3 regions of the Cellulosimicrobium sp. NPDC030954 genome follow, and region 1 is predicted to be linked to each of the others. Evidence: riboswitches for the same ligand, from Rfam matches in the RefSeq annotation. Region 1 holds a riboswitch; each other region holds the start of a gene.
What was found. A riboswitch is a leader RNA that binds a small molecule or an ion and turns the genes downstream of it on or off. The one in region 1 is predicted to bind S-adenosylmethionine.

Region 1 (3,906 bases):
AGCGCGGTCACCTGCTTGTCGAGCGCCGCGGCCTGGGCGTCGAGCTCGGCGCGCCCGGCGTCGAGCTCGGCCTGCTGCGCGTCGAGCTGGGGCGCCACCTGGTCGAGCGCGCCCGCGGCCTCGGCCTGCGCGCGCGCCGCGTCGAGCTGGGCCTGGCCCTGGTCGAGCTGGGTCCGCGCGGCGTCGAGCTGCTCCTGGCCCGCGGCGAGCTGGGCGCGACCGTCCTCGATCTGCGTGCGCCCGGCCTCGATCTGGGTGCGACCGTCCCCGATCTGCTGACGCTGGTCCGCCAGCTCGGCCTGCGTGGCGAACGGGTCGACGGCCGTCTCGACGCCGTCGACGTCCTCCGCCGCGGCGAGGCGGTCGGAGATCTCCGCCTCCTGCTCGGGCGTGAACGCGGAGCCGTCCTCCGTGACGAAGACGACGGTGCCGCTCCCGCCGGAGGCCTCCGGGAGCGCCGTCTGCAGGCGCTCGGTCACCTCGGCGGTCGGGGTGCCGGGGATGGAGAAGCTGCTCGCGAGCGAGCCGCCGAACGCGACGAACGCCGCCCCGGCCAGCACGAGCACCGCGAGCCACGAAGCGAGGACGGTCCGCGCGCGGCGCGCGCTGGCGCGGCCGAGGCGGTAGAGGAGTTCAGCCATGAGGATCCTTCGGTGGGAGTCCGGGACGGTCCGGTCGGCGGTCCGGTGAGCGGTGCGGCGTGCAGGCCGGGTGGTGGTCGGTCGGGGGAGGAGGGCGGCGTCAGGCGGGGAGCGCCCAGCCCGCGCGCACACGTCCGACGAGGTGGTCGAGGAGGTCCGCCCAGACGCGGCGCGAGGCGTCGTCGTCGGCGGCGCCGGTCGCGGCCCACCAGCGTCGCTGGATCACCAGGACCCCGGCCATGAGCGCGCCCACGAGCATCTCGATCTCGAGCGGGTCGACGTCGGGGTGCCGCCGCGTGGTCTCGGCGACCAGGCGCTCGGCGAGGTGGGTGAACGTGCGCACGACCATCGTCGTGACGCGCGGGGTGGGCTCGGTCGCGGTGCCGCCGAGTGCGCGCGTGAGGTAGGACATCGGGCCGACGAGGTCGGTGCCGCGGAGCGCCGCGGTGAGGTCGTCGAGCGGGGTCGTGCGGTCGGTGCCGGGGTCGGCCGCGCTCGCCCCGAGCGCGTCGACCACGGTGCCCAGCACATCCTCGCACACCTCGACCACCACGTCGTCGAGCGACGCGAAGTGGTTGAAGATCGTGCGCCGCGCGACGTCGGCGCGGGCCGCGAGCTCGTCGACGGTGAACCGGGTGCCGCCGTTCTCCTCCATGAGCGACGCCGCCGCGTCGACGATCGCCCGCCGGTGCCGTGCGCGCAGCGCGGCGCGGCGGTCGGTGGAGGAGCCGGTCGGGGGGGCGGGCGCGGAGCCCGTCGTCGGGTCGGTCACGGGCACGCCCGACGGGTCGGTCGCGGAGGGGAGGGGCACCTCTTGACACTAAGTGCATCGATGCACTCGGTGCAAGCAGCGCCTCGGGCGGCAGAAAGTTGACCGATCAAGTCCAGTATGTGGGAAGGTCCCCTCGGCGCGTTGACACCCTGCGGCGGCCGCTCGTAAGTTCCCGCGCAACCGAGGTCGACGTACCCCGGTCACAGGACATGGTCATGAGCTCCGACGCCAAGCCCCGGCTCGTCGGACGGCAACCCTCCCGCGCGGTGGGGTGCCCCGGGTGAGGACCGGGTCCCGCGTCGCGCGGACCACGCGCGGCGCGGGGCAAGGACGCGGAGCCCGGCGACGGGCACGAAGGAGACGGACGATGGACCGGCGGGAGTCGAGCACCGCGGTGAGCACCGCGGTGAGCACCCCGGTGACCGCCGCGCACGCCTCGACGTGCCCCCGTCCACCCGCGGGCGCCTCTGCCGCGCGCGCACTCGGGACCGCGGGTCCCGCGCGCGCCACCTGTTGTCGCTGACGACGAACCGCCACCGAAGAGGCCCGCGCGCCCCGCGCGTGGCCCGTCGCCCCCGGCTTCCCGCGCCCCGTCCTGCCACCCCGCGGCGGAGCAGCCCTGCCCACCTCCGCACCCGCCGCGCCCCGAGCGTCGTCGGCGCTCTACCGGCGACGGCGTCGGCGCTGCGCTGGCAGCACCGAGAACGGAACCTCGCGATGTCCGACCCCCGCCCCGCCCGCACGCTCCACCTCGGCGTCGACCTCACCGACGCCGGCGCGCACCCCGCCGCCTGGCGGACCGTGGGCACCCAGGCCCAGCGGCTCTTCGACGGGAAGCGCCTCGTCGAGCTCGTCGCCACCGCCCAGCGCGGCCTGCTCGACCTCGTCACGCTCGACGACGCGTTCACGCTCCGGCCGAGCCGCGACGGGTCCGTCCGGGGCCGGCTCGACGCCGCGCTCGTCGCCTCCCGCCTCGCGCCCCGCAGCGCGGGGATCGGCCTCGTCCCGACCGTGACGACGACGCACACCGAGCCCTTCCACGTGTCCACCGCGATCGCGACGATCGACCACGTGAGCTCTGGACGCGCCGGCTGGCAGGTCGGGTGGTCCACCACGCCGGCAGAGGCCGCGGCGTCCGGGCCCGACGGCGCGCAGGACGAGCCCGGCGCCGTCGCGGAGGCGGGCGCGGCCGTCGAGGCCGTCACGCGGCTGTGGGACTCGTGGGAGGACGACGCGGAGACCCGCGACGTCGCGACCGGCCGGCCCGGTGATCGCGAGCAGCTCCGCCACGTCGACCACGAGGGCATCCGGTTCGCGGTCGCGGGGCCGTCCAGCACGCCGCGGCCGCCGCAGGGCCGGCCGCCCGTCGTCGTGCGAGCGAGCACGCCCGCGTCGCTGGACCTCGCGGCCCGCCGCGCGGACGTGGTCCGGGTGCGGGCGGCGACGCTGGACGAGGCTGTCGCCCGGCGGGCGCAGGTGCGCGCCGCCGCGGCAGACGCGGGGCGCGACCCCGACGCCCTGCGGGTCCTCGTGGACGCGTACGTGGTCATCGGCGACACGCGTGCGAGCGCCCAGGCGCGCCTCGACCTGATCGAGGACCTCGAGGGCGTCTCGTGGGACACGGACTCCCTCACGCACGTCGGCACGGCGCGCGACCTCGCGGTCACGGCCGAGGAGTGGGTGCGCGCCGGTGCGGCAGACGGCTTCCTCCTGCGCCCGTCGTCCCTGAGCACCGACCTCGACGCGATCGTCGGCCGGGTCGTGCGCCTCCTGCAGGGGGCCGGCCTGTTCCGCACGGCCTACCCCGGGACGACGCTGCGCGACACGCTCGGTCTCTCCGGACGAGCATCCCGGCACGTCGCGGTCGCCTGACCGAGCCCCTCGGCGCAGGCCGTGCGGCCCGGGCCTCGTGCGACCACGACGCCCGGGCCGACGGGCTCGTCAGGCCTCGCGGTTCTCCGAGGAGAGGAACCACGCCTGCTTCTCCAGGTCGGCGATGATCTCGTGCAGGATGTCGGCGGTCGTGGGGTCCTCGGCGTCGACGCCGTCGTGCACCTCGCGCACGACCTCGACGGTCTGGGCGATGCGCTCGACGATCGCGTCGACCGTGTCGCCGACGGACACGAGGCCGGCCGGGTACGGCGAGAGGTCGGTCGTCGTCGCGACGGTCTCGGTCCGGCCGTCGGGCACGACCTGGAGCGCGCGCATGCGCTCCGCGACGGTGTCGCTGTGCTCGCGCGCGACGTCCACGACATCGTCGAGCTGGAGGTGCAGGTCGCGGAACCCGCGGCCCGTGACGTTCCAGTGGGCCTGCTTGCCCTGGACGTGCAGGTCGACGAGCGCGACGAGCACGCGCTGCAGGTGGGCGCGGAGCGTCTCCGACGCCTCGAATCGGGCGGTGGCGCGGTGGATGGTGGGTGCGGACATGGTGCTCCTCGCTCTCTCGGGGGTCTCCCGGAACGTGCGGCGGTCACCCGGCTTCCGTCGGTGCCG
Region 2 (3,906 bases), on a different contig from region 1:
CGATCCCCCTGTGAGGCGGACCGACGCCGACCCTGCGCGACCGTCGAGAACGATCTCGTCGAGTACGCCGCAGCCCTGAGGAGCGTCGCGGCGAGGAGTGGCTGAGCGCTCGAACCTCGCTGGCTGAGCCTGGAACTCCGGCGCCGGGCTACGTCTCCCGCGGTGGGTGCGAGCACGATGTGCGCGCACCTCTTGCGCATGTGCAGTTACTGCACGTAGGGTCACTGCATGGCCACGGACCCGTCGCGACACCCTCGACCTCGCCTCGACGCCGCACGCGCAGCGCTCGACGAGGCGTCGACCGCCGCGCCGGGCGAGGCCGTCGAGCCGCTGTCGCGGGCACGCGCGCTCCTCGACGTCGCGCTCGACGAGGCGATGGCCGAGGCGCTGCTCGCCGGGTCGTCCATGCGTTCCGTCGCCGAGTCGGCCGGCGTCGCGCCCAACACCGTGCCGCCCCGCATCGCGCGGACCCCGGCGCTCGCGGGCTACTCCGGCCCCGACGGCCGCGTCTCCGCCGAGGGCGTCACGCGCGCCCGCTACGACCGCGAGCGGGGAACCCCGCCGCCCGAGCCGACGACCGCCGTCGAACCGCTGAGGTTCCGCCGCCGCACCTAACCGTCCACAGCACCGTCCGTCCAGCAGCACGACGAAGGGAACCGCCATGCCTGACCAGACCCTCACCCACCTCGCCATGCTGCTCGACCGGTCCGGCTCGATGCAGTCGATCAAGCAGGCCACCGAGCAGGGCTTCGACCTGTTCCTCACCGAGCAGCGCGACGCACCCGGCCGCTGCACGGTCACGCTCGCGCAGTTCGACAACGAGTACGAGGAGGTCTACACGGACCTCGACGTGCGCGAGGTCCCCCCGCTGGACCTGCACCCGCGTGGCATGACCGCGCTGCTCGACTCCATCGGGCGCCTCGTGCAGACCACGGCGCTGCGCATCGCCCAGCTCCCCGAGGAGCAGCGGCCCGGCGCCGTGATCGTCGGGATCATGACCGACGGCCTCGAGAACGACTCCAAGGAGTACACGCACGCCGCGATCAAGGCGCTCGTCACCGAGCGCGAGGAGCAGTTCGGATGGACGTTCCTCTACATGGGCGCCAACCAGGACGCGATCGAGGTCGGCGCGTCGCTCGGCGTGAAGCGCGAGCGGTCGCTCACGTACGACACGGCGAACGTCGACCAGGCGTACGCCGCGACGTCGCGCAGCATGGCCGCGATGCGTGGAGCCGTGTGGGCCGGCGCGGCGCCCGCTGCCGCGCGCGACCAGCACGCCGCGTACACCGAGGCGGACCGTGCGGCGGCAGGTGGCTCCGCGCCGGGGCGCGCGAGCACTCCGACCGGTCGTCGCAGCCCTGTGCCCGCACCGGTGCGGCCCGCCCCGCGCGGGACGAAGGACGACCCGTTCGACGAGCCGCACCTGCTGGAGCACGTGCGGTCGGTGCTCGCGACGGGCGCGCCGACGCTGGCCGACGTGGGGACGTTCGGTGGACGCGCCGTCGTCTGGGCGACCGTGCGCGGCGTGCCGGTCTACCTCAACGCGGACTCGTCGCGCGCGGCGCTGCAGCAGCTCGTGGATGCGGCCGCGGGTGGACCTCTCCCGTGGACCGTCATCGCGAGCCAGAGTGGCCAGCTCAACAAGGTGACGTTCCGGTCCGGAGCGCGCGTGCCCGGGTTCTACTGCTACGCGCGCGAGATCCAGCCCACGGCAGGCCCGCTGGGAGGCGCCGTCGTCGCGCGCTGAAGGTCCGACGCCGTGGGACGGGCCGCGAGGTGCGGCCCGTCCTGCGGTGCAGCTCCGGCTGTGGGCCGCCGAGGCGAGACGACGCGGTCGTCGACTCCCTGCCTTCAGAGAGTCGACTACCGTGCCTCCAGAGACGGCGGGTGAGTACCCGACGCACGACGTGAGCAGGGGGCTGCTTCATGGAGGATCCGCGCGCGGCGGCGAGGGCGGGACGAGTCCGGCGGCACGCACGATGGGTCGTGCCGCTCGTCGCCGCACCCGCCGTGTTCCTCGCTTGCGTCCTCGCCCTCGACGCGCTCAACCGGCACGAGCTCTACCACGGGGCGTGGGCGTTCCTCGTGCTCCTGGTGGTCGCCGTGGCGTTCCTCGGGCCGGTCGCCCTGCTCGCTGTCGCGATCGCAAAGGGCGCCAGGACATTCCGGGAGCACCGGCGCAGCCGCGGTCGGTTCTCTGCGACCGAGCGTGCCGAGATCGGCCGGCGCGACGCCGCCGCGCACGCGTGGGCGAACGCCCAGGGCCTGCACCGGCATCTCCTCGCGCGGGAGGTTCCGCCCACGCTGCGGGTGTGGGACGTCGTCCCGTACGCGGGCGAGGAGTTCTTCTGCGACGTGCCCGCCGGGTACGCGCGCTACTACGGGACGACTGTCAGCTACACGCAGACGTCGGGGTTCTACTACGGGCGGCCGTCGTTCGTCCTCACCGGCCTTGCCGTGACGGCGATCGCCAACGCCGCCGAGCGCAGCGCCGCCCAGGCGCAGGCCCGAGAGCAGTGGCGTGAGCGCTGCGTCTCCCGGCTCGTCGTGAGCAACCACCGGCTGCTGGTCCAGGTGCATGGGCGATGGCTGTCGTTCGACTACTCCGCGATGACGGCGGTGTTCCCCGAACCCGGCGGGTGGGCCCTCGTCTGCCAGTTCTCCTCGACCGAGCCGCTCTTGCTCACCGGCGACCACGCCCCCTTCGCCGCGGTGATGACCCTGTACAGGACGCACGGTGAGCAGGCGCTGAGAGATCACCCCGGTCTGGAGCCGCTCCGGCCGGTGCACGGCCCGGCCAGCCCGGGGAGCGAGGTTGCGTCCGATCAGCGGGTGAGGTAGACATCTGCCCAGGTCACGAGTGACCGGCGAGACGCCCTCCGCGTGCCGGTCCGGCAACCGCGCCCCTCGCGCACGGTGCCCCAGGAGGAAGACCGGCCCTGGCCGAACGGTCAGGGAAGTGCGAGGTCGACGTCCGCCTCGGTGCGTTGCTGCGCGCCCGGGTGCCGTCGGCCCTGACCGAAGGGCTGCTCCGATGAACCCGACCCCGACCATGACCCTGTGGGTCCGTACCGACGACCCGTGCCAGCTGCTCGTGAGCGACGAGGGGCACCTCGTGTGCCCGGTCCACACCGGGCACCCGCGCCCGGTCCCGTCGCGCGGGTGCTCGTTCAACCCGTTCCTGCGTCTCTGCCACGTCTGCCTGAGCGAACGCGTCCAGATGACGAGCCGCTTCCACATCGAGCGGCGCGTGTGCGACGCGTGCCAGAAGATCGACGCCGCGATCGCCACGTCGCTCGGTGCCGAACCCCTGACCGGGATCACGCAGGACCACCAGACGCTGCGGCGCATGGAGGCCTACGTCACGCTCGTGTTCCCGACGCGGTGGCGGCGCGCGCGCGAGAGCGGCCTCGGCGTCGTCGAGCTCGACACGAACGCACCGTTCTGGGACAGGAAGCCCGACCGCCGGGTCGAGCCCCAGCCACCCATGACGGTGCGGCACTTTGCGCGACTCGACCACTGGCGCACCCGCGGTGGCGGCGGGCCGGACTCCGTGTCCCGCCGCGCCGCGTTCCTCGCGTGGGCACGGGCCGTGCACCCCGCGAGCCCCGTGGCCGTCGCAGCGGGTGAAATCCCGTGACGCGGGAGACCGCAGGTCGTCAGACCCGTGACGTCGTCGGCACGGTGCGGTACGAACGGCACATGCCGCTCGCGTTCCCGCCCGACCCGACGTTCCCCGACGACGGCGGCGCCGAGCGCGCCGTGTGGGACGCGCTGCGCGAACAGCTCCCCGACGACGTCGTGCTGTTCCACGGGGTGCACGTGCAGGAGGACGAGCAGGAGTACGAGATCGACGTCCTCGTCGCCTGGCCAGGGGTCGGGCTCGCCGCGATCGAGGTCAAGGGC
Region 3 (3,906 bases), on a different contig from region 1:
GGCTACGGTGCCGGCCCGACCGGGGATGCAGCCGACGGCGTCCCCGGCGTCGTGCGTGCCCTGCTCGCCCAGCCCGCGGCGTGGACCATCCCGCTCGCGACCGCGACCGTCGTCGTCGTGTCGCTCCTCGACCGGCACGGCCCGCCCCTGCGCACCGACAGGTTCCTGCGGCGCCTGCACGTGCCGGAGCTCCGGCGTCGTTGACGACGGTGTGAAGCCTGAGATCTGTAGCGTGGAAAGCGTGAAATCTGTAGCGCAGGAGCCCTGACCTGGTCAGATCCAGCGCGCGCCGATCTCGTCGTGGAGCTGCTGGGTCTTCTGCACGCGCAGGACGCCGTCCTCGACCGCGGCCTCCAGGCCGACCTCCCGTGCGATCGCGACGATCGCGTCGCGCTGCTCCGGGTGGTCGTCGGCGTCGCCGCCGTCCCACAGCTCGAGCCACCGGTCGGTGGGGTCGTCGCTGCCGCAGTCGGCCCACACCCGGCAGATCCGGTCGAGCTCGTCCTGGGTCATCGGGCGGGTCGGGGTGGCGTACACGCGGGCTCCTCGGTTCGTCGCTGTCTGAGGCTGTCGGCTCACCGTAACCACTGCCGGCGGGCCAAGTACGCACCACGGAGGTATGGTCCGATCGCATGCAGCCGATGCCTTCCGCCGAGATGGTCTCGCTCATCTCCTTCCTCGCCGCTCTGCTGATCTTCTTCAGCATCGACGTGCGGACCCGAGACACGCAGGATGACGCTCCCTGGCACAGCCACCTGTTCTCGTGGTCGTCGCGCCTGGGCGGGGTCTCGACGGCCCTGGCCCTCTCGCTGGGCTGGATCGATCTCTTCCTTCCGGACGAGGACAGCCCGATCCACGTCGCGTTCGTGGCGGTCCCCGGGACGCTGGGTGTCGTGTGCGCGATCGTCCTGGGCGTCGAGATGCTGTGGCAGCGAGATCGCACCTGAGCGAGCCTGGTGGCGCGGTCCGTCCGACACGGGGACCGATGTCGCCCGTCTCAGCAAGCGGTCACTCTCGACCGCATGTCGGATGGGTCGTAGGATCGTGCCAACCATCCAGAGCGGTCGAGAGTCCTGGCTCGACGACACCGCAGCAACCCGCCGACGGAAGCCTCCCGAGGACAAAGGTGCTAACGCCAGGGTCGATGGAGCGACTAATGGTCTCAGAGGCATCCTTCGCGCACCGTCCGGGCAGCACGTGCCCGACGGCGGTCGCGCACGCACGCACCCCGGGCGAGGCGACGTCGTGAGCGTCGCGGACGCCGTCGGGCAGGCCCACGGCGGGGCGGCACGGCCGACGGTCTCGTTCGAGCTCATGCCCCCGCGGCGCCCGGACGCGGCGCCCAAGTTCTGGGAGACGGCACGCCGTCTCGTCGCGACGCACCCCGACTTCGTGTCCGTGACGTACGGGGCGGCGGGCACCGACCGTGCGACGGCTCGCCAGGTCGTCGGGCGGCTGCTCCAGGGCACGCCCGTGCTGCCGATCGCGCACCTCACGTGCGTCGGGGCGTCGCGCGAGGACGTCGAGGAGGTCATCTCCGACTTCCTCGACGAGGGCGTGCGCAGCTTCCTCGCGCTGCGGGGCGACCCGCCGCGCGACCAGCCGGACTGGCAGCCGGCGCCCGACGGCGTGCGGTCGTCGACCGAGCTCGTCGCGCTCCTGCGCGAGGTCGAGGCATCGCGCTGCGCGGCCGACCCGGCCGCGGCGCTGCGCGGCGCGGCCCGGCCGCTGACGATCGCCGTCGCGACGTTCTGCGACGGCAACCCCGCCGCCGGCACGACGCGCACGCAGGAGGTGCGCCGCCTGTGGCAGAAGCAGCAGGCCGGCGCGAGCTTCGCGATCACGCAGCTCTTCTACGACGCGTCGTCGTACACCGACTTCGTCGCCGAGGCCCGCGCGGCCGGCGTGACGATCCCCATCCTCGCCGGGCTGCTGCCCACGACGGAGCCCGCGCGGCTCCGCCGCGTCGAGGAGCTCACGGGCGTGCGCGCGCCCCAGCACCTGCTGGACGCGCTCGACGCCCTGCCCGACCCGGAGGCGCAGCACGCCTACGGGATCGCGTACTCGGTCGACCTCGCGCAGCGCGTCCTCGACGCGGGTGCGCCCGGTCTGCACGTGTACACGTTCAACAAGCACCGCGCCGCTCTTGACCTGCTCGAGGGTGTCCGCCTCGGCGGCGGGTCGGCCGGGACGGGAGGCAGCGCCAGCGCTGCCGCCGCCCCGCTCGTCCCGGACCTGGCCAGCGGGCCGTGGGTCACCGGCACCTCCCTGCCCACGACGAGCGCCGCCACGCACGGCACGCCCGTCTGACCGGTCCTCCGGACCAGCAAGAGGTTTCGATCATGACCACTTCCGTACCCTCCCCTACCCAGATCCAGGCCGGCTTCCCCGCCGGCACCGTGCTCGGCTACCCCCGCATCGGGCGTCGCCGCGAGCTCAAGAAGGCCGTCGAGGCGTTCTGGGCCGGGCGCACGAGCGCCGACGAGCTCGAGGCCACGGCCCGCGAGCTGCGCCTCGCGACCGCGCGCCGGCTCGTGGACCTCGGCCTCGGTGCCGACGACGCGGCGGTCCCCGGGTCGTTCTCCTTCTACGACCAGGTGCTCGACGTCGCCGCCTCGCTCGGCGCGGTCCCGTCGCGGTTCGCGTCGCTCACCGACGACGCCGGCCGCCTCGACCTCGCGGGCTACTTCACCGTCGCGCGCGGCCAGGGCGACGACGCCCCGCTCGAGATGACCAAGTGGTTCGACACCAACTACCACTACCTCGTGCCCGAGATCGGCCCGGACACCCCGATCCGGTTCGTCGACGACCGCATCGTGCGCGAGTTCGTCGAGGCCAAGGAGGCCGGCGTCGTGACGCGGCCCGTCGTCGTCGGGCCGGTGACGTTCCTCGCGCTCTCGAAGGCCGCCGAAGACGCCCCCTCGGGCTACTCGCCCCTCGACCGCCTGGACGACGTCGTCGCCGCCTACGCCGACCTGCTGCGCGCGCTCGCCGCCGCCGGTGCGCCGTGGGTCCAGCTCGACGAGCCGATCCTCGTCACCGACTCGGTCGACGTGCCGTTCACGGAGCTCGCGGCAGCGGTGGAGTCGGCCTACCGCACCCTCGCGACCGACCTCCGCCCAGTGCCGAACCCGGGGTCGCTCCCCACGGAGGCCGCCGGGTCGGGAGAGATCCCGGGTTCGGCGCAGGACGCGCGGCCCGCGATCCTCGTCGCGACGCCGTTCGGCGGGTTGGAGACGTCGGTCGACGCCGACGGCGGGACCCACGACTTCCTGGCGACGCTCGCGGGAACGGACGTCGAAGCGATCGCGATCGACGCCGTCCGGGCAGACCTCCCGGACTCGCCCTACGACGACCTCGTGTCGAAGACGATCGTCGTCGGCGCGATCGACGGGCACAACATCTGGCGTGCCGACCTCTCCGCGAAGCTCGACGTGCTCGATGCCGCACGCAACCTCGGGGCGGGCGCGGTCGCCGTCGGGACGTCGACGTCGCTGCTGCACGTGCCGCACGACGTGGAGGACGAGACGTTCGCCGAGGCGGGGGCGGCGTCGGGCACGACGCTCGACCCGCGCCTGCGCGACTGGCTCGCGTTCGCGGACCAGAAGGTGGGCGAGGTCGCGACGCTCGCCCGCGCGCTCACGGAGGGTCGCGACGGCGTCGCGGCCGAGATCGAGGCGTCCCGCGCAGCGGTGGCGTCACGCGCCGCGGCGAGCGGCGTCGTCGTGCCCGCGGTGCGCGAGCGCGCCGCCGCGCTCACCGAGGCGGACTTTGCGCGCGGCGACTACGCCGAGCGTGCGGCCGCGCAGCAGGAGCGCCTGAACCTGCCGCCGCTGCCGACGACGACGATCGGCTCGTTCCCGCAGACCCCGGAGATCCGCCGCGCCCGCGCGCTGTGGACGAAGG

Region 2: another riboswitch for S-adenosylmethionine. It lies ahead of ACZ402_RS11825 (hypothetical protein); the one in region 1 lies ahead of ACZ402_RS01275 (LLM class flavin-dependent oxidoreductase).
Region 3: another riboswitch for S-adenosylmethionine. It lies ahead of ACZ402_RS13245 (methylenetetrahydrofolate reductase); the one in region 1 lies ahead of ACZ402_RS01275 (LLM class flavin-dependent oxidoreductase).

The regions. Positions count from the first base shown of each region.
Region 1 covers NZ_JBVIFN010000001.1:299,243-303,148, forward strand. Annotated here, with positions in the region: gene ACZ402_RS01265 (MMPL family transporter) at 1-641, opposite strand, end outside; gene ACZ402_RS01270 (TetR/AcrR family transcriptional regulator) at 742-1,452, opposite strand; SAM riboswitch class IV at 1,625-1,750, shown strand; gene ACZ402_RS01275 (LLM class flavin-dependent oxidoreductase) at 2,131-3,285, shown strand; gene ACZ402_RS01280 (Dps family protein) at 3,355-3,840, opposite strand.
Region 2 covers NZ_JBVIFN010000005.1:75,951-79,856, forward strand. Annotated here, with positions in the region: gene ACZ402_RS11805 (nucleotidyltransferase family protein) at 1-14, shown strand, start outside; gene ACZ402_RS11810 (hypothetical protein) at 229-615, shown strand; gene ACZ402_RS11815 (hypothetical protein) at 662-1,747, shown strand; gene ACZ402_RS11820 (hypothetical protein) at 1,987-2,841, shown strand; SAM riboswitch class IV at 2,853-2,968, shown strand; gene ACZ402_RS11825 (hypothetical protein) at 3,035-3,640, shown strand; gene ACZ402_RS11830 (nuclease-related domain-containing DEAD/DEAH box helicase) at 3,703-3,906, shown strand, end outside.
Region 3 covers NZ_JBVIFN010000006.1:58,033-61,938, forward strand. Annotated here, with positions in the region: gene ACZ402_RS13230 (sodium/solute symporter) at 1-204, shown strand, start outside; gene ACZ402_RS13235 (hypothetical protein) at 274-537, opposite strand; gene ACZ402_RS13240 (hypothetical protein) at 633-947, shown strand; SAM riboswitch class I at 1,049-1,151, shown strand; gene ACZ402_RS13245 (methylenetetrahydrofolate reductase) at 1,315-2,310, shown strand; gene metE (5-methyltetrahydropteroyltriglutamate--homocysteine S-methyltransferase) at 2,343-3,906, shown strand, end outside.